Regions from separate parts of the Rhodopseudomonas telluris genome, predicted to be linked through region 3. Evidence: predicted binding sites of a transcription regulator. Region 3 holds the regulator's gene; each other region holds the start of a gene.
What was found. Region 3 encodes PhoB, which activates phosphate uptake and scavenging genes when phosphate is short. Its sites were predicted from a motif close to TGTCATNNANCTGTCAT; they were not measured.
Positions count from the first base shown of each region.

Region 1: the regulator PhoB is predicted to act here: its motif matches at 3,357-3,373, upstream of ACFFJ6_RS18610 (pyruvate kinase).
Region 2: the regulator PhoB is predicted to act here: its motif matches at 2,347-2,363, upstream of ACFFJ6_RS09110 (DUF2794 domain-containing protein).

Region 1 is NZ_JBHLWM010000008.1:203,344-208,592, reverse strand. It holds gene ACFFJ6_RS18635 (branched-chain amino acid ABC transporter permease) at 1-265, opposite strand, end outside; gene ACFFJ6_RS18630 (branched-chain amino acid ABC transporter permease) at 267-1,130, opposite strand; gene ACFFJ6_RS18625 (ABC transporter ATP-binding protein) at 1,182-1,928, opposite strand; gene ACFFJ6_RS18620 (ABC transporter ATP-binding protein) at 1,921-2,676, opposite strand; gene ACFFJ6_RS18615 (ArsC family reductase) at 2,879-3,226, opposite strand; gene ACFFJ6_RS18610 (pyruvate kinase) at 3,437-4,915, shown strand; gene ACFFJ6_RS18605 (hypothetical protein) at 5,017-5,249, shown strand, end outside.
Region 2 is NZ_JBHLWM010000003.1:492,109-497,357, reverse strand. It holds gene ACFFJ6_RS09120 (Bax inhibitor-1/YccA family protein) at 89-880, shown strand; gene ACFFJ6_RS09115 (GNAT family N-acetyltransferase) at 1,220-1,759, shown strand; gene ACFFJ6_RS09110 (DUF2794 domain-containing protein) at 1,968-2,336, opposite strand; gene ACFFJ6_RS09105 (DUF1223 domain-containing protein) at 2,722-3,480, opposite strand; gene acnA (aconitate hydratase AcnA) at 3,638-5,249, opposite strand, start outside.
Region 3 is NZ_JBHLWM010000001.1:170,724-175,972, reverse strand. It holds gene argF (ornithine carbamoyltransferase) at 1-134, opposite strand, end outside; gene ACFFJ6_RS00810 (aspartate aminotransferase family protein) at 134-1,345, opposite strand; gene ACFFJ6_RS00805 (GcrA family cell cycle regulator) at 1,803-2,312, shown strand; gene phoB (phosphate regulon transcriptional regulator PhoB) at 2,694-3,407, opposite strand; gene phoU (phosphate signaling complex protein PhoU) at 3,461-4,177, opposite strand; gene pstB (phosphate ABC transporter ATP-binding protein PstB) at 4,203-5,027, opposite strand; gene pstA (phosphate ABC transporter permease PstA) at 5,024-5,249, opposite strand, start outside.

The DNA of each region.
Region 1 (5,249 bases), on a different contig from region 3:
ATACCTTGAGCGCATGGGCGGTGACGTAGCCAGCAGTGCCGAGGAACATCGCGTGGCCGAACGACAGCAGGCCGCCATAGCCGATCAGCAGGTTGAAGGCGCAGGCGAGCAGCGCGAAGCACAGCCCCTGCATCACGAAAAACGGATACACGCCGGTGAACGGCACGATCACCAGCACCAGCGTCATCAGGCCCAGGGCGATCATCTCATCGCGCACCGGGCGGCGGGTGGTGGCGGGAACGGAATTCTGCGTAATCGTCGTCATGTCAGGTTGCCCGTCCCGTCAGGCCCGAGGGTTTGACCAGCAGCACCAGCACCATCAGCACGAACACCACGGTGTTGGAGGCCTCGGGGTAGAAATATTTGGTCAGGCCTTCGATCACGCCCAGAGCGAAGCCGGTGATGATCGAGCCCATGATCGAACCCATGCCGCCGATCACCACCACCGCGAACACCACGATGATGAGGTCGGCGCCCATCAGCGGCCGGACCTGATTGATAGGCGCCGACAGCACACCGGCCAGCGCGGCCAAGCCGACGCCGAGGCCATACGTCAGCGTGATCATCCGCGGCACGTTGATGCCGAAGGCGCGCACAAGCGTCGGGTTCTCCGTGGCGGCCCGCAGATAGGCGCCGAGTTGGGTCCGCTCGATCAGGTACCAAGTCAGCAGGCAGATCACGAGCGAGAACACGACCACCCAGCCGCGATAGATCGGCAGGAACATGAATCCGAGATTGACGCCGCCGCGAAGCTCGTCGGGGATCGCATAAGGCAGTCCCGACGAGCCGAAATAATTCTGGAACAGGCCCTGAATGATCAAAGCAACGCCGAACGTCAGCAGCAGGCCGTAGAGATGATCAAGCCCGGACAACCATTGTAGCAGCGTCCGCTCCATCAACATGCCGAACGCGCCGACGATCAGCGGCGCCAGGATCAGCGCCCACCAGTAGCCGATCCCGAACAGGTTCAGCAGGAAATAGGCGCAGAACGCGCCCATCATATAAAGGGCGCCGTGGGCGAAGTTGATGATGTTGAGCATGCCGAAGATCACGGCGAGGCCGAGACTCAGCAGCGCGTAGAACGAGCCGTTGATCAGCCCGACCAGAAGCTGCGCCAACAGGGCCTGGATATTGATCGACATAGGTTTTCCAGCTCTCAGCGAGAAGTCACGTCAGCGGCGTCAGACGCCGAGATAGGTGTGCAGCTTGTCCATGTTGGCTTCGAGTTCCGAGTTGGCGAAGCCGTCGATGATCTTGCCGTGCTCGACCACGTAGTAGCGATCGGCCACCGTCGCCGCCCAGCGGAAGTTCTGCTCGACCAGGAGAATGGTGAAGCCTTCCTTCTTCAGCCGCGCGATGGTGTGGCCGATCTGCTGGATGATCACGGGGGCCAGACCTTCGGTCGGCTCGTCGAGCATCAGGAAGCGCGCGCCCGTGCGCAGGATCCGGGCGATCGCCAGCATCTGCTGTTCGCCGCCGGACAGCTTGGTCCCCTGGCTTTTGAGCCGCTCACGCAGATTGGGGAACAGTTCAAAGATCTGTTCCTGCGATAGGCCGCCGGGCCGCACCTGCGGCGGCAGCATCAGATTCTCGCGGACGTCGAGGCTGGCGAAGATCCCGCGTTCTTCGGGACAAAACGCAATGCCGCGCCTGGCGATCTTGTCGGAGGATGCGCGGCTGATGTCGTGGCCGTCGAAGGTAATGGTGCCGGTGCGCTTGCCGATGATGCCCATCACCGACTTCAGCGTCGTGGTCTTGCCTGCGCCATTGCGGCCAAGCAGCGTCACCACCTCGCCGGTCCGCACCTCGAAGTTCATGCCGTGCAGAATATGGGATTCACCGTACCACGCCTGCAGGTCGCGCACGTTGAGCAGCACGTTGCCGCTGGCAGCGGGCGCGGTCCGGTCCAAAGTCGTCGCCTCAACCATGACCAGCTCCGAGATAGGCTTCCTTGACGCGCTCATCCTGGGTCAGATCATTGTAATTGCCTTCCGCCAGCACCTGTCCGCGCGTCAGCACGGTGATGACGTCCGACAGATTGGCGACGACGCTGAGGTTATGCTCGACCATCAAGATGGTGTACTTCGCCGAGATCCGCTTGATCAGCGCGGCGATCTTGTCGATGTCTTCGTGCCCCATGCCGGCCATCGGCTCGTCGAGCAGCATCATCTCCGGGTCGAGCGCCAGCGTGGTGGCGATCTCCAGCGCGCGCTTGCGGCCGTAGGGCATTTCGACGGCGGGAATGTCGGCGAATTCGCTGAGACCGACGTCGTCGAGCAACTCACGGGCGCGCTGATTGTAGCGGTCGAGCACACTCTTGGAGCGCCAGAAGTCGAACGAACTGCCGTGCTGGCGTTGCAGCGCGACGCGCACATTCTCGAGCGCCGTCAGATGCGGAAACACGGCGGAGATTTGGAACGAGCGCACCAGCCCGAGCCGCGCCACATCGGCCGGCGCAGTCGCGGTGATGTCCTGCCCCTTGTAGAGAATCTTGCCTGCCGAGGGATGCAAGAACTTCGTGAGCAAATTGAAACAGGTGGTTTTGCCGGCGCCGTTAGGACCGATCAGCGCATGGATATGTCCGCGACGAACGCGCAGATTCACGTCGCGAACGGCAAAGAAGCCCGCGAACTCCTTTGTCAGCCCATGCGTTTCGAGAATGATGTCATCGGCCAAGTAAAACTTCCCCCTGCCCGGTCCCGCGGTGGAGGCACATCCGCGGCCGAATTTTTGTTGCTGTCCGGTGCCGCGCGCCCTGGCAGGCGGCCGGCCCGTCTTTCTGGGCCGGACTATGCCGCTATTCGCCAGCCGTGCGCAAGATGCAAAGCTGATCGGCGTTTCTGAGCGATCCGGTGTGGAAAAGGGGCGCGTTGGCGGCTTAGCCGAACGCTTCGGCGTAGGCCTCCGGCCGAAACCCGACCAGCAGCATTTTGCCGGTCTCGAGCACCGGCCGCTTGATCATCGAAGGCTGCGCCAGCATCAGGGCAATGGCCTTGGTTTCGGTCAGACCTTCCTTGTCCACGTCGGGCAGCTTACGAAACGTCGTGCCGGCGCGGTTGAGCAGCGTTTCCCAGCCGACCTGCTTCACCCAGCGCGTCAGGTGCGCCTTGTCGATGCCGGCGGTCTTGTAGTCGTGAAAGTCGTAAGCGACTCCGTGACCATCGAGCCAGGCTCGCGCCTTCTTCATGGTGTCGCAGTTCTTGATGCCGAAAATGGTGACCGACACGCGCATCCCTCAGGTTCTAGCGAAGGCGCATTCAGGCCGGCCGTCCGCTCCCCGTCAAGCGCTGCCACCGGCGCTGTGGACGATGCCCCCGCCGGAATGCGCATAAGGTCGCAGACAAAGGCTGTCTCGCTGTCACAGGAGTTACATCGACGGCTCCTAGAGCGGGCTGGCGCGGTCCGTTCCGTCCGCGCCTGATCAAGCGAGCCCGCCATGCCGACCGAAATCGATCGCCTGAAGCAGAAACTCGACCGGCTGATTGCCGATATCGAGGCCGACAGCCGTCCGCGGATCGATGCCTGGGCCGGCAAGATCAAACGTCCGAGCTTCACCGCCAGCGCCGCCAACCTGGCGCACTATCTGGCGTTGCGCCGGCACGATCTGCGTCCTCTGCAGCGTTCGCTGGCCGCACTCGGCCTGTCGTCGCTTGGGCGGCTCGAGAGCCGGGTGATGCCGACACTCCACGCCGTCCGCGCCACCCTCGGCGAACTCTGCGGCGAACCCCAGGCGGTGCGCCCTACGCCGCGTCAGTTTTTCGCCGGCGAGCACGAACTCGACCAGCGCAGCGAGGAGATGTTCGGCGCGCCAGCGAGCGGCCGGGCGACCGCGCTGCTGGTCACCTGCCCGAGCGAGGCCGCGGACGATCCGTCGTTCATGCTCCGGCTCGCCGAGCGTAAGGTCGAGGCGGTACGGATCAATTGCGCGCACGACGACGCTGCGGCGTGGCAGCGCATGATCAACCATCTGCACGTCGCCGAGGAAGCGACTGGCCACCGGATGAAAGTCCTGATGGACATCGCCGGCCCGAAGATCCGTACCGGTGCGGCGCGCGCGCCCGAGGGCCGTGAGCGCATTCTGACCGGCGATCTGATCGCCATCGTCGCCGAAGGCTCGTTCCATCGCATCGATCTCGCTGAGGAGCACTTCGCGATCGAATGCACGCTCAGCGATCCGTTGATCAACAGTGCGGTCGGCGCCCGGGTGTTCGTGGACGACGGCAAGCTTTGCATCCGGATCGAGCGCAAGACGGCGTGGGGCCTGATCGGGCGCGTCACCTCGACCTCCGACAAGGGGCTTCGGCTGAAGCCGGAGAAAGGCCTCAACTTCCCCGACACGCTGCTCGACATCCCGGCCCTCACCGCCAAGGACCGCGACGATCTCGACTTCGTCGCCGCGCACGCCGACGGCATCGAGTTCTCCTTCGTGCAGTCGGTCGCCGACGTCGAGACGCTGCAGGCCGCGCTCGCCGAGCGCCGCCCCGACGACTGGCGCGAGCTGTCGCTGGTGCTGAAGATCGAGACACCCGAAGCGGTCGCCAATCTGCCGGACATTCTGGTGCAGGCGGCCGGCCAGCAGCCGACCGCAGTAATGATTGCGCGCGGCGATCTCGCTGTGGAGATCGGTTTCGCCCGTCTGGCCGAAATGCAGGAAGAGATCCTGTGGATCGGCGAAGCCGCGCATGTTCCAGTGATCTGGGCCACGCAGGTGCTGGAGCAACTGGTGAAGAAAGGCACGCCCTCGCGCGGCGAAATGACCGACGCCGCGATGGCGGCGCGCGCCGAATGCGTGATGCTCAACAAGGGGCCGTATCTGTTCAAGGCGATTACCGAGCTCGACAATTTGCTCGGCCGCATGGCCGTCCACCAGCACAAGAAGACGCCGCAGCTCCGCAAGCTGCAGAGCTGGGGCTAATTCAAAACTGGTATCAACCTGAGGTTGATTTCAATGTTCGCCTATCGTTCCATTGCCCCAGAGCTCAAGAGCTCGCGTGACTGGTTGCGTGGGGGCGTTCGATGGGAGTTCGCGGACTTTGCGCGGCGCTGGCCGTCGCGTTGCTGAATCTCGCCGGCTTGGCGCCGGCAGGAGCGCAGTCACCGACCGAACGGATCGACGCCGCACTGCAGAACATCACCAGCATCGTCAGAGCCGACCGCGTCGGCTACGCGACCATCTGGGATGGCAACAAATACGTGCAGTGCCGGCGGCTCCCCAATCGCGACATGCGCTGCGAGGCCGCGGGCGTCAC
Region 2 (5,249 bases), on a different contig from region 3:
ACTTAACGTCCGCCGCGCATCACTGTCCGGATAGTTTTCATCGGCTTCGCCACCCTTCGCGGCGCCGAACCAACTCAGGATCTCGACCATGTCGGACTTGGACCGTAACTACGCCTCTCCCTTCGGCCGGGCCGCCGGTCGCGTCGACAGCGCGACCGTGGATGCCGGTCTGCGCGCCTACATGCTGCGCATCTACAACTACATGACGATCGGCCTGGCCATCACCGGCCTGGCCGCTCTGGGCGTCTACATGGGCGCCGTGACCACCGATAGCACCGCCGCCGCCGCGCGGGTCGGCAACACCATGCTGACGTCGTTCGGCGTGGCGATGTTCGTCAGCCCGCTGAAGTGGGTGTTCATCCTCGCCCCGCTGGCGATGGTGTTCGCCATCTCGTTCGGTATCAACCGGCTGAAGCCGCAGACCGCGCAGATGCTGTTCTGGGCGTTCTCGGCCCTGATGGGTATCTCGCTGTCGTCGATCTTCCTAGTGTACACCCACACCTCGATCGTGCGGGTGTTCTTCATCACCGCCGCCTCGTTCGGTGCGCTGAGCCTCTACGGCTACACCACCAAGCGTGACATGACCGGCATGGGCTCGTTCCTGATGATGGGCCTGATAGGCATCATCATCGCCAGCCTGGTGAACCTGTTCGTCGCCTCGTCGATGCTGCAGTTCATCGTGTCGGTGGTCGGCGTTCTGGTGTTCGCGGGCCTCACCGCCTGGGATACGCAGCGCCTGAAGAACGACTACATCTACGGCTACGCCTCGGAAGGCGGCGACGTCGCGGAGCGCGCGGCGATCACCGGCGCCCTGTCGCTGTACCTGAACTTCATCAACCTGTTCACGCTGCTGCTGCAGCTGCTGGGACAGAAAGAGTAAGCACCTCCCCGGTGCCGACCATCAAAGCCCCGGCCTCGCGCCGGGGCTTTTTTGTTGGGGCGAGGTTTTGTTGGAGGCGCTCTTGTCAGGATCGGCTGAGTGAGACGACACGGCCCGCCCCACCCACTCCCGTCATCGCCCGGCTTGACCGGGCGACCCAGTATTCCAGAGCGCGCGTTGCTAACCTCCGCCGCTCTGAAATACTGGGCCCTCCGCTTTCGCGGAGGGTGACGGCGGGGGATGGTGGCGGTGGGGATGGGTGACGGTGGGGATGGAATCGCCGGCCTCTCTTGCGTATGACGGCGCGTTCGAAGCGCACCGCTCGTCTCAGGGCCTCTCATGTCCGACCTTCTCGTCCGCCCCGCTACACCCGCCGACCTCCCCGCCATCACGGCGATCTACGACGAGGCGGTGCGCGCCGGCACCGCGACGTTCGAACTGACGCCGCCGGATCTTGCCGAGATGACGCGGCGGTTCGAGACGCTGACCGGCGGCGGATTTCCCTATCTGGCGGCGCTGCTGGACGGCGAAGTCTGCGGCTACGCCTATGCGGGCCCGTACCGGCCGCGGCCGGCCTATCGGTTCACCGTCGAGAACTCGGTGTATCTCGCCCCGGCGGCGCAGCGCCGCAGCGTCGGCACCGCGCTGCTGCGCGAGTTGATCGCGCAATGCGAAGCGCGCGGCTTCCGGCAGATGATCGCGGTGATCGGCGACTCGGCCAATGCCGGCTCGATCGGCGTCCACCGCAAGACGGGCTTCGAGCTGATCGGCGTTCACCGCAACGTCGGCCTGAAATTCGGCCGCTGGCTCGACACCGTGATGATGCAGCGCGCGCTCGGCGACGGCGGAGAGACGGTGCCGGAGCAGGGCCAAGTGTAGATCGCGGCAGTCGCGTCGCCATCAGCCGTCACCCTCCGCGAAAGCGGGGGGCCCAGTAGTCCAGAGCGTCAGAGGCTTAATAATGCGCGCTCTGCGATACTGGGTCGCCCGGTCAAGCCGGGCGATGACGTGAGGGGGTGGGGCGGCGGCGGAGCATGCGGCCAGCTCCGGGACGCAACCCCGAGACAACTCCGGGGCCAGGCTCAGCTCACACCAGCGCCAGTTTCCGGTCGATCACCAGCAGCACGCGGTCGAGTTCGTGGCCGCGGCGGAGGATCTGGCCGCTGGCGCCAACCACGCTGTAGGCGCCCTGCTTGCGGGCCAGCCGCGGATCCTTGACGATACGGTAGATCGGAACCTCGGAGGCGCGGCGGAAGATCGAGAACACCGCCTGATCCTTGAGGAAGTCGATGGCGTAGTCGCGCCACTCGCCCTCGGCCACCATGCGGCCGTAGAGGTTGAGGATGCGATTGAGTTCAAGGCGATTGAACGTCACCCGTGGCTGCAACGGAGCGACGCCCTGGCGCTCCGCCGCGCGACTCTCGCCGGGATCGGCCTCCTCGGAATACAAGCTCATCGGCGCCTCCTGTCACTGAGGTGACATGATTGCGCCGACCCGGGTGCGCCGCAAGAGGACTTAAAGCAGGAGGCCGGCGGCGGCCGCAGAGGTGACCGGCCAGAAACACCGGCTCACACGTTCGTTAGGTCGAATCTTATTACCGCCCGAATTTCGCCCAGCGATGGCCAACCGGACCTGCAAAGTTACGATCACTGCGTTGGCTCGGTTCCTTCGGTTTCGGATTCCTCAGCCCCCAGCCCCCCGAGGCAGTCGGGACCGGGCCTGCGCAGCAGCTTAAATCCCCCGACTGGGCCAACGCGAGTTGGTCCTTTTTGTTTTTTGGGGTCTTTATTTCTCAAGCTCAGCGTTCGGCGGTGCGGCGCAGCCGCCGCATTCCCACCCTTTAGTGCAGCGACGTGAAGGCCCCGCCGAGCATCGGGCCGGGCCGGTCGCGGCTGCCGTCCTGCACATACACCACGGCCGCATCGATGCCGTCGTGCGCGATGTTTTCCAGCGGCACCGACCAGCTCCCGGCGGTTCCGGTCCAGTCGCCGACCTTCAGCAGATTGCGGACGACGTTGTGATAGGTGATCTCGCGGCCGCGGTTCTCGCCGCGCGTGATCGTGATCGGCACCGCCTTCGACACCGCACAGATCCACACCTCGCCCTGCCGGGCGGCGGCGTCCGCCGGCGCGGCGGCGACCGAGACCTTGATCTCCTTGCCGTTGACCGCCATCGAGACCGGCACCGTCATGCTGCCGGTGGTCTTGTCGGTGGTCTTGATCGCCTCCTCGATGCCGGCGCGGTTGCTGCCGACCAGATGCGCCGCGCCGTTGACCACCACCTGCGGGGTGTAGACGTCGCGGTCGCCTCGCATCTGCGAATAGGCTTTCTGGCGCGCGCTGAAGCGAGCGTCCGCCAGCGTATCTTTCCAGCCGAGATAGTCCCAGTAATCGATCGGCAGGCTCAGCGCGATCACCGAGGGGTCCTTGGCGAGATCGCCGATGATCCGGTCCGCCGGCGGACAGGACGAGCAGCCCTGCGACGTGAACAGCTCCACCACGGCGCGCGGGCCGGCAGCGGTCGAAGCATGCGTCGTCGCGATCAGGGCGCACACACCGAGTGCGCCGGACCATCGCGAAAAGCCAGGAAGTCGGATCATCGTCGCCTTTGCCGGGAGCAGGCGACGGCAATTGCGCCGCCGCTCGGGAGTGCCTTGAAAACGAAAAGGCGGCCCTTTGCATAGGCCGCCTTCCGTTCACCTGCCACTCACTTCGCAGTGAGGCTTTTTGGCCACTTTTGTGGCCGCCGAAGCCCGCTTAGGCGGCGAGCTTGCGCAGCACGTAGTGCAGGATACCGCCGTTACGATAGTACTCCAGCTCGTCCAGCGTATCGATGCGGCAGAGCAGCGGCACGCGCGAGACTTTGCCGGCGGCCGACTTGATCTCCGCCTCGAGCATCTGCCGCGGCTTGAGATCGCCCTGCAGGCCCTTGATGGTGACCGTCTCGTCGCCCTTGAGGCCGAGCGACGACCACGAGATGCCGTCCTCGAAGGTCAGCGGCAGCACGCCCATGCCGACCAGGTTCGAACGATGGATGCGCTCGAAGCTCTGGCAGATCACGGCGCGAACGCCGAGCAGACGGGTGCCCTTGGCGGCCCAGTCGCGCGACGAGCCGTTGCCGTATTCGGCGCCGGCGAACACCACCAGCGGCACCTGCTCGGCCTGATACTTCATGGCGGCGTCGTAGATCGACATCTGCTCGCCGTCCGGCCAGTGCTTGGTGAGGCCGCCTTCCGGAATGTTGCCGTCGGCGCCCTTCAGCATGAAGTTCTTGATGCGGATGTTGGCGAAGGTGCCGCGCATCATGACTTCGTGGTTACCACGACGGGTGCCGTACTGGTTGAAGTCGGCCGGGCGCACCTGGTGCTCCGACAGATACTTGCCGGCCGGCGAGGTCAGCTTGATCGAACCGGCGGGCGAGATGTGGTCGGTGGTGATCTTGTCGCCGAACAGCGCCAGGATGCGGGCGTCGACGACATCGACGATCGGCTCCGGCTGCATCTTCATGCCTTCGAAGTACGGCGGGTTCTGCACGTAAGTGGAGCTCATGTTCCACTTGTAGGTCTCGCTGTTGACCGTCTTGATCTTGCGCCAGTTGGTGTCGCCCTTGAACACGTCCGCGTAGCGCGTCTTGAACACCTTCGAGGTCACGTACTTCTTGACGAAGGCGTTGATCTCCTTGGTGGTCGGCCAGATGTCCTTGAGGTACACGGGCTGGCCGTCCTTGCCGGTGCCGATCGGCTCGACCGACAGGTTCTTGGTCACCGAACCGGCGAGCGCGTAGGCGACCACCAGCGGCGGCGACGCCAGGTAGTTGGCCTGCACGTCCGGCGAGACGCGGCCTTCGAAGTTGCGGTTACCCGACAGCACGGCCGCGGCGACGATGCCGTTGTCGTTGATCGACTTCGAGATCTCTTCCGGCAGCGGGCCGGAATTGCCGATGCAGGTGGTGCAGCCGAAGCCGACCAGGTTGAAGCCGACCTTGTCGAGATCCTTCTGCAGACCCGAATTCGCCAGATACTCGGCGACCACCTGCGAGCCCGGGGCCAGCGAGGTCTTCACCCACGGCGCCGACTTCAGGCCCTTGGCGGCGGCGTTGCGGGCCAGCAGGCCGGCGCCGATCAGCACGCTCGGGTTCGAGGTGTTGGTGCAGGAGGTGATGGCGGCGATCACCACGTCGCCGTGGCCGAGGTCGAAGTTCTTGCCCTCGACCTTGTAGCGCGTGCCGTCGAGCGCCTTCTTGTACTCGGTCTCCATCGCGGCGGTGAAGCCTTCGGCGACGCCCGACAGCGCGATGCGGCCCTCGGGACGCTTCGGGCCGGCCATCGACGGCTCGACCTTGGCGAGGTCCAGCGTCAGCGTCACGGTG
Region 3 (5,249 bases):
AGCGGCTTGTCGTCGAGGCTGCCAGCCTTGCGCTTGGCCTTCATCGACACCGATGCGGCCAGCATGTTGCGCAGTTCGGAGGTCGGCACCTCGGTGAGGTCGAGGAAATGCCGCGGAGTCGGGAGCTTGCTCATCACACCGCCTCCCGCTGCGCGGCCTGTCCGCTCAGCACCGTGCAGGCCCGCTCCAGCCGCGTCACCGCCTCTTCGATCTCGGCCTCGCTGACGATCAGCGGCGGCAGCAGGCGGACGACATTGTCGCCGGCGCCGACGGTGAGCAGCTTCTGATCGCGCAGCGCGGCGACCAGATCGGGCGACGGCACCACGGCCTTGAGGCCGATCAGCAGCCCCTCGCCGCGCACTTCGCTCAGCACCTGCGGAAAGCGATCGACCACGCCGGCGAGCTTCTGCTTCAGCAGCACCGAGATCTTCTTGACGTGGTCGAAGAAGCCGGGCTTCAGCATCACGTCGAGCACCGCATTGGCGGACGCCACCGCCAGCGGATTGCCGCCGAAGGTCGAGCCGTGCGAGCCCGGCGCCATGCCGGTTGCCGCCTCGGCGGTCGCCAGGCACGCGCCGATCGGGAAGCCGCCGCCGAGCGCCTTGGCGAGCGACATCAGGTCCGGCGTGACGCCGATCCGCTTGTAGGCGAACAGCTCGCCGGTGCGGCCCATGCCGGTCTGCACCTCGTCGAAAATCAGCAGCAGGCCGTGCTGATCGCACAGCTCGCGCAGCGCGCGGAAGAACGCGGTCTCGGGCGAGCGCACGCCGCCCTCGCCTTGCAGCGGCTCGATCAGGATGGCGGCGGTGTGCGGGCCGATCGCCTTCTTCACCGCTTCGATGTCGCCGAGCGGCACCTGGTCGAAGCCGCTCAGCGGCTCGCCATAGCCTTCGAGATACTTGGCCGAGCCGGTCGCCGCGAGCGTGCCGAGCGTGCGGCCATGGAACGCGCCCTCGAAGGTGATGATGCGGGTGCGCTCCGGCGCGCCTTTCGAGAAGTGATAGTGCCGCGCCATCTTCAGCGCGCATTCCATCGCCTCGGCGCCCGAATTGGCGAAGAACACCTTGTCGGCGAAGCTCTGTTCGCACAGCCGCGCCGCCAGCCGCTCGCCGTCCGGGCTCTTGAACAGGTTCGACATGTGCCACAGCTTCGTCGCCTGCTGCTGCAGCGCCTCGACCAGATGCGGGTGGCAATGGCCGAGCGAATTGACCGCGACACCGCTGGTGAAGTCGAGATAGCGCTCGCCGTCGGCGCCGTGCAGCCAGACGCCCTCGCCGCGCTCGAAGGCGACGTCCGCCCTGGCGAATACCGGCAAAAGATGGGACGTAGAAGCTGCGCTCGACATGGCCGATCCAATCGGAAAAGCGGGCCGCCGGCCGGCCGCTTGCGACGCGGTCACGGGCCAACGTACCCCGAAAACGAAACGTGCCGCCTTTCCAGGCGGCACGTAGGGACATTCTAGGTGCGCTGAAGTGCCTGTCAACCGGGGCTTTCAACGACCTGCGTCGGGGCTGCCGCAACATCGCCGCTGTGACGGTTATGACTCACTTGATGAGAAGGTGTGGACGCACCAGGTCTGACTCTTGCGCGTGAGTCACGGCATATTGTAGCGTTTTGGCTGTCGGGTACGACATCTCGTGCGCGGTTTGTAATCCTTATTGAGCTCTCGGTGGGTGCGTATCGCCCGGGCGGCAATGGTCGTCCGGCGAGGGCTAAGGGATTCTGCCGGCAAGACATTTGGACGACCTCACAGCTGCGGTTCCGCGCTGAACCAGCGCCGCGCGGCAGGAAGGGATAGAACGATGACGGCATTGACCTGGACGGACGAGCGCGTCGAGCAGTTGAAGAAATTATGGGAAGGCGGGCTGTCGGCGAGTCAAATTGCCGCGGAGCTCGGCAACGTGACGCGTAACGCCGTGATCGGCAAGGTGCACCGTCTCGGCCTGTCGGGCCGGGCCAAGAGCCCGACCTCAGCCGCGCCGCGCCCGCGCAAGGCGCGTCCGGCCCAGCATATGATGCGGGTCACACGTCCGGTGGCGCGCGGCAACACCGCGCTCGCGCATGTGTTCGAAGTCGAGGCCGAGCCGGAACCGGTCACCTACGACAACGTGGTGCCGATGAACCAGCGGCTGTCGCTGCTCGAGCTCAACGAAGCCACCTGCCACTGGCCGATCGGCGATCCGAGCAATCCGGAATTCTTCTTCTGCGGCGGCAAGTCGCTGCCCGGCCTGCCCTACTGCGCGCACCACTCGCGCATCGCCTACCAGCCCGTCGGCGACCGCCGCCGCGCTGCCCCGAAGACCACGCGGTAACACGCCCCCTCACCCGACCGCACGGGCGGCCGGCGCCGAGGCTGCCCTCTCCCGCGAGCGGAGAGGGCACTGATACCAGCGCCGCTTGGGCGCCATGTTAGTCGCCGCTCAAACGGCAGCGCCTGCGCAAGACGGGCGACCCAGCATTCCAGAGCGCCAGTTGCTCCACACGCCCCCGCTGCAATCCGAGATCCTCCGCTTTCGCGGAGGATCTCGGCTGTGATGGCGTCAAAATCATAGCCCGCATGAGCGGAAGTGATATGCGGGAAGCACCGGTCACCCCCGCATGTCGCTTCCGCTCATGCGGGCTACCGATGAGCTACCGTTCAGGCGCTGCGTCGCTCACGCCACCTTCGCGCTCGATCCCGATCGAACTAACAATCAGGACGGGCTGCTTTCCGCCTTGGCGAAGCGGTCGTCCAGCGCGTAACCCGCGCCGCGGACGGTGCGGATCGGGTCCTGTTCGCGGCCGGGGTTGAGCAGCTTGCGCAGCCGGCCGATGTGCACGTCGACGGTGCGTTCGTCGATATAGATGTCACGGCCCCAGACGCCGTCGAGCAGCTGCTCCCGACTGAACACCCGGCCGGGATGCTCCAGGAAGAACTCGAGCAGGCGATACTCCGTCGGACCGAGGTCGATCGGCCGGCCGGAGCGTGCGACGCGACGCTTGTCGCGGTCGAGTTCGAGATCGCCGTAGGACAGCACGGTGGCGAGCCGCTCCGGCGCCGCGCGCCGTAGCAGACCCTTCACCCGCGCCAGCAGTTCCGGCACCGAGAACGGCTTGACGATGTAGTCGTCGGCCCCGGTGGCGAGCCCGCGGACGCGCTCGCTTTCCTCGCCGCGCGCGGTCAGCATGATGATCGGTAGCTGCTTGGTCTCCGGCCGCGCCCGCAGGCGACGGCACAGTTCGATGCCGGACAGGCCCGGCAGCATCCAGTCCAGCACCACCAGATCCGGAATCCGCTCCTTCATCCTTGTATCGGCGTCGTCGCCGCGTGCGACGGTCTCGACGTCGTAGCCGTCGGATTCCAGATTGTAGCGCAGCAGCGTGGTCAGCGCTTCCTCGTCTTCAACTACCAGAATGCGCGCGCCCATATGTCGTCCTCGTCTTCATCGTTGGGCACCGTCCGCGGTTCGCGGACGATACGTTAGTTGCCCGGCGTGGCGTTGGCGAAGGTGGTCATGTCGCCCTTCGGGCGCTTGTCCAGAATCTGCTGGCCTTCGATCATGTAGAACACCGTCTCGGCGATGTTGGTGGCGTGGTCGCCGATCCGCTCGATATTCTTGGCGCAGAACATCAGGTGGATGCAGAACGAGATGTTGCGCGGATCTTCCATCATGTAGGTGAGCAGCTCGCGGAACAGCGAGGTGCAGATCGCGTCGACTTCCTCGTCGCCGTTCCACACCACCATCGCGGCGGGCAAATCGTGCGCCGTATAGGCGTCCAGCACCGCCTTGACCTGGGACTGCACCAGATCGGTCATGTGCTCGAGGCCGCGGATCAGCTTCAGCGGGTGGAAGTCGCTGTCGATGGCGTTGACGCGCTTGGCGATGTTCTTGGAGAGATCGCCGATCCGCTCCAGGTCGGTGGCGACCCGCATCGCGCCGACGATGTCGCGCAGGTCGACCGCCATCGGCTGCCGCCGCGCGATCGTCAGCACCGCGCGCTCTTCGATCGCGCGCTGCATCTGGTCGATTTCCTGATCGGCCGCCACGACGCGCGCGCCGAGCGCGACGTCGCGCCGGACCAGCGCGTCGACCGAGTCGACGATCTGGCGTTCGGCCAGACCGCCCATTTCGGCGACCATGCGGGTCAGTTCCTGAAGGTCGCCGTCGAACGCCTTGGTGGTGTGCTCGAAGCCCATGTCCGTTCTCCTCGCGCCTGGCGCGTCAGCCGAAGCGGCCGGTGATGTAATCCTGGGTCCGCCGATCGTTCGGCGACGTGAAGATCTTGTTGGTCGGGCCGAACTCGATCAGCTCACCGAGATACATGAACGCGGTCGACTCCGAGACGCGGGCCGCCTGCTGCATGTTATGGGTGACGATCGCGATCGTGTAGTCTTCCTTGAGTTCGTCGATCAGCTCTTCGATCTTGGCGGTCGAGATCGGATCGAGCGCCGAGCACGGCTCGTCGAACAGGATCACTTCGGGCCGCACCGCGATGGTGCGGGCGATGCACAGACGCTGCTGCTGGCCGCCCGACAGGCTGAGGCCGGAGGCCCCGAGCTTGTCCTTGACCTCGGTCCACAGCGCGGCGCCGCGCAGCGCCTTCTCGACGCGGCCGTCCATCTCCGACTTGGAGATCTTCTCGTACAGCCGGATGCCGAACGCGATGTTCTCATAGATCGTCATCGGGAACGGCGTCGGCTTCTGGAACACCATGCCGACGCGGGCGCGCAGCAGGTTGAGGTCGAGCTTCGGATCCAGCACGTTCTGACCGTCGAGCATCACCTGCCCCTCGGCGCGCTGCCCCGGATACAGATCGTACATCCGGTTGAAGATCCGCAGCAGGGTCGACTTGCCGCAGCCCGACGGGCCGATGAAGGCGGTAACCCGGTTGGTGGCGAGCGCGAGGTTGATGTGCTTCAGCGCGTGGTTCTGGCCGTAGTAGAAGTTCAGATCGCGCACCACCACCTTGGCCGGGCCGTCGGGCTGGCTGGCGATGGCGGGGCCAGGTCCGCTCGGCAGCGTGGTGGCAATCGAAATCTCGGTCATTTCGTGGTCCTCTCGGCGCCGATGATGCGCGCACCAATATTCAGGGCAAGCACGGTCAGGGTGATCAGCAGAGCGCCCGTCCAGGCGAGCTGCTTCCAGTAATCGTAGGGGCTCTGAACGAAGTTGTTGATGGTCACCGGCAGGTTGGCCATCGTCTTGGTCAGGTCGAAGCTGAAGAACTGATTGCTGAGCGCCGTGAACAGCAGCGGCGCGGTCTCGCCG